2 regions of the Streptomyces sp. NBC_00234 genome follow, and region 2 is predicted to be linked to the other one. Evidence: riboswitches for the same ligand, from Rfam matches in the RefSeq annotation. Region 2 holds a riboswitch; the other holds the start of a gene.

Region 1 (3,977 bases), 560 kb from region 2:
GGGAAGGACGCTAAACCCACGACACGGGAAAGAGACGGCATGACAGCTATTGCCTTGATGTGGCGTTTCGCTACCTCGGCATGACCGGAAAAATAGCGTCAGAGTCAGGCAATTCGCGCAGGCGCGAGCGAAGTCACGAGGTAGTGGTACCTGACCGCCGAGCGGTGATAAGGGCCCGGCTAGGCTGCGGAGCCATGGACGTACTCATCAATGTCTTCGTCGCCCTGCACATCATCGGTATCGCCGCGCTGCTGGGCGGTTTCCTGACCCAGATGAAGGCGATGGGCGCCGGCACGGCCCGCTTCGTACCGGCCATGCTGCACGGCGCACTGACCATGCTGGTCACGGGAGTCGCGCTGGTCGGCCTCAACCAGGCCGACGACCAGACCGTGAACAACGTCAAGATCGGCGTCAAGCTGCTGATCCTGGTCGTGATCCTCGGGCTCGTCTACGTCAAGCGGGACGAGGAGAAGGTCGGCAAGGGCGCGTTCGCCGCGGTCGGCGGTCTGACGGTCGCCAACATCTTCATCGCCACGCTCTGGACGTGACACGACGTGAGGGCCCGGCCGGGCCCGGAGCCGGACGGGCCCTGAAGCCCGTCCGGTGACCGGGACCGTCGTGCCCGGCCGGCCGATCCGGCCCGATCCGAACGGAAGGCCCTACGCCGGCCGCACGCTGCCGTAGATCGGCATGTAGTAGATCGATTCCTCACGCACGTTCGCACCCGGCTTCGGCGCGTGGATCATCATGCCGTCGCCCTTGTAGATGCCGACGTGGCTGATGTCGTCGTAGAAGAAGACCAGGTCGCCCGGCTGCAGATCGGCCGTCGCCACCCGTGTGCCGACCTCGACCTGGTCCCAGGTGGTACGCGGCAGGTCGACGCCCGCCGCCTTCCAGGCCGCCTGCGTCAGCCCCGAGCAGTCGTACGAGGAGGGGCCCGTCGCCCCCCAGACGTACGGCTTGCCGATCTGGTCCCGCGCGAAGGCGAGGACCTTCTCGGCCTTCGCCGCGTAGCTGCTGTCCGCGTCCGAGCCGCTGCCGGTGTCCGTGCCGGTGCCGGGCTGCTCGGCCTCCTGCGCGGCGTCCTCGGCGGCTTCCTTCGCCGCCGCCTCTTCCTGGGCCTGGCGCTCGGCCTCCGCGGCGGCGGCCTGCTGGCGTGCCAGCTCCTCGGCCTTGCGCTTGGCCTCCGCCTCCTTCTTGCGCTCCAGCTCCGCGAGCCGCGCCTTCTCCTCGGCGGTCAGCTCCGACAGCAGGGTGCGCGCCTCGGCCAGCTTGTCCTGCACCTGCTGCTTGCTGCTGCGCAGCGTGGTCTGCGCCTCGGTGAGCGTCTCCAGGCTCTTCGTGGCCTCGGCACGCTTCTTCGCCGCCTGGTTCTGCTGCGTACGGAAGTCGGCGACGGTCTTCTGCTGCTGGCTGGTCATCCGCGCCATCAGCTGGTCCTGGTCGAAGTACGACTGCGGGTCGTCCGCAAGGAAGAACGTGGCCGTCGGGGCGACCGAACCGCTCCGGTACTGCGCCGCCGCGAGCTGACCCAGTTCGCGGCGCGTCTCGTTCAGCTTGTCGGCCCGCTTCGCCGCGGCGTCCAGGAGTCCGTCGACCTTGGCGCGCTGCTCGGTGGAGGCGGACTTCGCCTTGTTGTACTGCTGGGTCGCGGTGCCCGCCTGCCGGTAGAGGTCGTCGACCTTCTTCTGTACGTCCTCGATGCTGGGCCGGGGTGCCGCGGGCGCGGCCGTCGCGGTCTGCGTGGAGAGCAGAGTCACAGAGGCCAGTGCGGCCGTCGTGAGCCCGACTCCGGGGGTGGTGGTGCGCAAGCGGGTGCGCGGTTTGCGATGCGACGCCAAGGCCGGCATCTCCTTCCGTGGACCGCCTACCGGGTTAGCTGTCGGGTTCGGGCGGAACGGAAGGCTGCCCTACGGTCCAAGTGGGGGTCGCGGACCGATTCACCCCGGTGCTGCTTGTGGGTCCCCGGTTCCGAACGGCCCTGGGGCAGCCCGGATTCGGCGTGGGTGCCCGCTCGGCGTGGTTCGCCTCAAGGGGGTACGGGCCGCCCGACGGAGCACGCTAGCCAACCCGTGGTGTCCCTGTGAAGGTTGATGTTCGATATGCCCGATACGTTTTCGTGACCTTGGGGAAATCGATACGTACGGACCCGGAGGGGCTCCCCTTTCCCTCACCCGGTGTGGCCGAACCGTCTCCGTACGCGCATGTCCGCGGGCCGTCCTGCGGAATGCGGCCCCGGGGTGTCAGTGGGGCCGCCTAGACTCGTCAAGCGATGAGCAGCCTCTTTGACGACAGCTTCCTGACCGGCCTCCAGAACTCGGAGGAAGGGCCCCCGCCGCCCCCCGAGGACCACGCACCCGAAGCGGTGCCGGAGGGTCTCTTCGAGGGCGTCTTCGACGCGCCCCCGCCGCCCCGCGAGGGGTACTACCGCGACGGCGCCCCCCGTCCGGTCATCGATGCCGCCGCGCTGCTCGACGGGCTGAACACCGAACAGCGCGCCGCCGTCGTGCACGCCGGTTCGCCGCTGCTCATCGTCGCCGGCGCCGGATCGGGCAAGACCCGCGTGCTCACCCACCGGATCGCCCATCTGCTGGCCGAGCGCGGGGTGCACCCGGGCCAGATCCTCGCCATCACCTTCACCAACAAGGCCGCGGGCGAGATGAAGGAGCGGGTCGAGCAGCTCGTCGGACCGCGCGCCAACGCCATGTGGGTCATGACCTTCCACAGCGCGTGCGTACGCATCCTGCGCCGCGAGTCCAAGCGGCTCGGCTTCACCTCGTCGTTCTCGATCTACGACGCCGCGGACTCCAAGCGGCTGATGGCGCTCGTCTGCCGCGATCTGGACCTCGACCCGAAGCGCTACCCGCCGAAGTCGTTCACGGCCAAGGTCTCGAACCTGAAGAACGAGCTGATCGACGAGGAGACCTTCGCCGGGCAGGCCGCGGACGGCTTCGAGAAGACCCTCGCCCAGGCGTACGCGATGTACCAGGCGCGGCTGCGTGAGGCCAACGCCCTGGACTTCGACGACATCATCATGACGACGGTGCACCTGCTCCAGGCGTTCCCCGATGTCGCGGAGCACTACCGCCGCCGCTTCCGGCACGTCCTGGTCGACGAGTACCAGGACACCAACCACGCGCAGTACACGCTCGTACGCGAGCTGGTGGGCCCGGCCGGCGAGGCCGACGCCCCCGCGGAGCTGTGCGTCGTCGGTGACGCGGACCAGTCGATCTACGCCTTCCGGGGCGCGACCATCCGCAACATCCTCCAGTTCGAGGAGGACTATCCGGACGCGACCACGATCATGCTGGAGCAGAACTACCGCTCCACGCAGACGATCCTCTCCGCGGCCAACGCGGTCATCGAGCGCAACGAGAGCCGCCGTCCCAAGAACCTCTGGACGAACGCTGGCACCGGCGCCCGGATCACGGGATACGTTGCGGACACCGAGCACGACGAGGCGCAGTTCATCGCCGACGAGATCGACCGGCTCACGGACGCCGGCGACGCGAAGGCGGGCGACGTCGCCGTCTTCTACCGTACGAACGCGCAGTCCCGTGTCTTCGAAGAGATCTTCATCCGGGTCGGCCTGCCGTACAAGGTCGTCGGCGGGGTGCGCTTCTACGAGCGCAAGGAGGTCCGCGACGTCCTGGCCTATCTCCGGGTGCTCGCCAACCCCGAGGACACCGTCCCGCTGCGCCGCATTCTGAACGTGCCGAAGCGCGGCATCGGCGACCGCGCCGAAGCGATGATCGACGCCCTGTCGATGCGCGAGAAGATCTCCTTCCCGCAGGCCCTGCGCCGCGTCGACGAGGCGTACGGCATGGCGGCCCGCTCGTCGAACGCCGTCAAGCGCTTCAACACGCTGATGGAGGAGCTGCGCACGATCGTCGAGTCCGGGGCGGGCCCGGCGGTCGTCCTGGAAGCGGTCATGGAGCGCACCGGCTACCTCGCCGAGCTCCAGGCGTCGACCGACC
Region 2 (3,977 bases):
GCCCGGTCGGTGGCCGAGTACGAGTCGTTCGCGACCTCGCTGGCCGTGCTGCGACGAAGGGCCCGCCGCGGTGCGGTGGGCCCGGACTTCGCCGTACGGGAGCAGGAGCTGCTGCACCACCTCTGGCAGCGCAGGGACGTGGCGGGACCGGCCCTGACGTACGCGGCGCATGCGACGGGCCGGATCAGGCAGCCCCGTCCGGCGGTACCGTTCCCGGCCCCGCACCAGTGGTACGGCGGCTACAACCCCTACCTCGGCCCGGCCCAGGGCCCGTACCCGAACCCGGCACCGCCGGGCGCCGGGTTCCCGTACCGGCAGCGCCCCTACGACTCACATCGCCGTCGGGCGCACTGACCGCGTCAGGCGGACGCCTCCGTCAGCGCCGTCAGCTCCTGCTCGGACAGCCGGAGTCCGGCGACGGCGACCAGCGCGGGCACCTGCTCGACCGTACGGGCCGACGCGATCGGCGCCACCACGGTCGGACGGGCGGCCAGCCAGGCCAGGGCGACGGTGGCGATCTCGGCGCCGTGCTCCGTCGCGACCTTGTCGAGTGCGGCGAGCACCTTGCGGCCGCGCTCCGTCTCCAAGTGCTGGCCGGCCTTCTCTGCGCGGGCGCTCTCGACCGCGGCCCCTGCCCGGTACTTGCCGGTCAGGAAGCCCGAGGCGAGGGCGAAGTACGGGACGGAGGCGAGACCGGCCTCGGCGGCCGTGTCCTGGAGCGCGCCCTCGTAGGTGTCGCGCGAGACGAGGTTGTAGTGCGGCTGCAGCGCGACGTACCGGGCCAGTCCCTCGCTCTCGGAGAAGTCCAGGGAGGCCCGCAGCCGCTCCGGGCTGATGTTGGAAGCCGCGATCTCGCGCACCTTGCCTTCCTTCACCAGCTGGTCGAGGGCGGTGACGATCTCCTCGACCGGGACGGACTCGTCGTCGAAGTGCGTGTAGTAGAGGTCGATGTGGTCGGTGCCGAGCCGGCGCAGCGATTCCTCGGCCGCGCCCTTGATCGTGGCGGCGGAGAGCCCCTTGTACGAGGGGTGGGCGCCGACCTTCGTGGCGACGACGATGTCGGAGCGGTTGCCGCGCGAGGCGAGCCACTTGCCGACGACGGTCTCCGACTCGCCGCCCTCGTTGCCCGGTGCCCAGGCGGAGTAGGAGTCGGCGGTGTCGATGAAGTTGCCGCCCGCCGCGGCATAGGCATCCAGGACGGCGAAGGACTGTATCTCGTCGGCCGTCCAGCCGAAGACGTTGCCGCCGAGTGCGAGGGGGAAGACCTGGAGGTCGGAGGAGCCGAGCGTGCGCAGAGAGGTCATGAGTGGTGCAACCCCGCCCACGAAGCGCGCTATTCCGGTTCCGGTACGCCGATGCCCGGGAAACGAAAGACCGGCAGCCCTGACGTCGGGGGGTGAGCGTCAGGGCTGCCGGGGTTCGGGTGCGTCCGGTGAACGGGACGCGAGGTATCAGACCGTGAGGCCCTTGCTGCGCAGCCAGCTCATCGGGTCGATGTCCGAGCCGCCCGCGGTGTGGACCTCCAGGTGGAGGTGCGCACCGTACGCGTTGCCGGTCGCGCCGACACGGCCGATGACGTCGCCGGTGTTGACCTGCTGGCCCGCGGAGACGTTCATCGAGGACTGGTGGCTGTACGTGACCTCGGTGCCGTCGTCGAGCTCGATGACGGTGTGGTAGCCGTACGCGGTGTTCCAGCCGGCCGACGTGACGGTCCCGCCGTGCACGGCCTTGATCGGTGCGCCCGCCTGCGCCGCGAAGTCGAGGCCGGTGTGGTAGCCGGAGGACCACATGCTGCCGGCCTGACCGTAGGTCGAGGTGATCGTGTACGAGGAGAGCGGCAGGGCGAAGCTGGCGGCCAGCTTGGCGAGGCGCTCGGCCTCCGCCTTGCGCGCGGCTGCCTCTTCGGCCGCCTTCTTCTCGGCGGCGGCCTTGGCCTCGGCCGCGTCCTGCTGGGCCTTGGCCTCGGCGGCGGCCTTCTCGGCTGCCGCCTTCTCCTCGGCGGCCCTGGCCTCGGCGTCGGCGCTGGCCTGCTGCTGCTCGGCCTGCTGGAGGATCCGGCTGCGCAGTGCCTCGCCGGCGTCCGTCGTGCCCTGCTCGGCCTCGGCGGTGGTGATGCCGGCGGTGGTGAGCGGGGAGGACGACGCGGCCGTGGTGGCGTCGTTCGCGTCGGAGTCGTCGGACATCAGGGAGCCCACGCCGGGGAACGACTTGGCGTCGGGCAGATTGTCCGCGATGGAATCGGGAAGAGAGATGGAGACCGGCGGCTTGCCCTGGGCGGTGGCCATGCCACCCGCACCGACGGCCGCGATGACGCCGACCCCGAGGACGGTGGAGCTACGAGCGAGACCGCGCTGCTTGGCTACGCGGTGCCTGCCGCGAACGGGCCGGATGGACTCCTCGGTGGGATTCCATTCCTCCCAGGTCCTGTCCTGGCCGCCGAGAGTATCGGTGGCGAAGGGTGACGGGGCCTCGGGGGCAGGCTTGTTGGACGCCACGTGGGCGCACTCCTTTCCTTCCTTCTCGCCTACCGGGTTAGCTGACGGGTTCGGAGCAGGAAGGTCTCCTACGGGTCGCTCTGCCTCTCGCGAGACACAGGTGACCCGATTCACCCCATGTAGGTGGTTCCCCGGTTCCCTTGCGGAATTCGGCGCTCGCGCACGGTGCCGCCTCTTGCGACGACTGGGACGACCGCGCTGCGTTATCGAACGTTAATAGACAGACGGGTCCTATTCCAAGCTGTTCCGAGTGATCGTTCGTGACTTTGGCCTGGACTTACCGGGATACAACCGGGTGGAATCGGGCGAGTTGAACACCCTCCACGCACCACTTCGTTTCTGACAGTGCGTCAAATGTTATGCGGAGCGGCACCCTTCGGTTACGGACGGTTGTCCCGTACCGGAGCAGCGGCCACGCGGTCCCGCCGACGACCCGTCAGCCGGTGGCTCATTCCGCTCCCCCGCCACTGCGCCGGCCCACGATCTTCACGGTCCTCCGTCGCTCGGGCTGCCCTTCCGCCGGCCGACCGACCGCCAGCAGCGCCATGTCGTCCGTGGACCGCCCGCCCGTGTGCAGGCGTACGTCGTCGGTGAGCGCCGAGAGCAGTTCCTCCGGGCCGGGGAAGATCCGCCCGCGCAGCCGGGCCGCCGGGTCGTAGAAGGCCCCGGCCGCGTCCCGCGCCTCGGAGAGACCGTCGGTGAACATCAGCAGCGTCGTCCCCGCGGGCAGCCTCCACTCGTCCGCCCGGTCCGGCCACACACCCAGGTCCATCCCGAGCGGCAGCGCGGGCGAGGTCGACGTCAGGACGTCCAGCCGTCCGTCCGCGTGCAGCAGGATCGGCTCGGGGTGCCCCCTGTTGACGATCCGGACGAGTCCGGCGCCGGACGGGATCTCGGCCAACGCCGCGGTGATGAACCCCTCCATGGCGTCGAGTCCGCCGCGCCCCGTGCCCTCCCGGGCCAACGCCCGCTCCAGGCGCTGCGCCACCCCCTCCAGCGAACGCTCCTGCTCGGCGGCCTCCCGGAACGCCCCGATGACCACCGCCACCGCCCCGACCGCTTCGAGACCCTTGCCCCGCACGTCCCCGACCACCAGACGCACCCCGAACGGGGTGTCCGCGACGGCGAAGAGGTCGCCACCGACGAACTCGTCCGCCTGGGCCGCCTCGTAACGCGCCGCCACATGGAGTCCGCCGATGCGGTCAGACGGCGTCGGCAGCACCGCACGCATGGCGGTCTCCGCGATGACCCGCGCCGAGGCCAACTGCTCGTTGCTCCGCCGGACGACGCCGTTGATGAACAGGGCGAGCAGCCCGGCGGTGGACACGGTGACCAGTTCGATGACCGGCTCGACCTGGCTGAGCGTGCGGCTGTACACGTCCAGCAGCCCCATGACGAGGACCGCGGCGACACCCGTCCGGATCGTGCTGGCCCGCGAGAAGAACGGCGCGGCGATCAGAGGAGCCGCCACGAAGAGGGGGA

The links. A riboswitch is a leader RNA that binds a small molecule or an ion and turns the genes downstream of it on or off. The one in region 2 is predicted to bind cyclic di-AMP.
Region 1: another riboswitch for cyclic di-AMP. It lies ahead of OG230_RS21820 (C40 family peptidase); the one in region 2 lies ahead of OG230_RS19090 (M23 family metallopeptidase).

Annotation. Positions count from the first base shown of each region.
Region 1 covers NZ_CP108101.1:4,914,281-4,918,257, forward strand. The annotation lists gene OG230_RS21815 (hypothetical protein) at 195-548, shown strand; gene OG230_RS21820 (C40 family peptidase) at 660-1,850, opposite strand; cyclic di-AMP (ydaO/yuaA leader) riboswitch at 1,849-2,013, opposite strand; gene pcrA (DNA helicase PcrA) at 2,273-3,977, shown strand, end outside.
Region 2 covers NZ_CP108101.1:4,350,323-4,354,299, reverse strand. The annotation lists gene OG230_RS19100 (PrsW family intramembrane metalloprotease) at 1-354, shown strand, start outside; gene OG230_RS19095 (aldo/keto reductase) at 360-1,304, opposite strand; gene OG230_RS19090 (M23 family metallopeptidase) at 1,452-2,495, opposite strand; cyclic di-AMP (ydaO/yuaA leader) riboswitch at 2,507-2,660, opposite strand; gene OG230_RS19085 (PP2C family protein-serine/threonine phosphatase) at 2,944-3,977, opposite strand, start outside.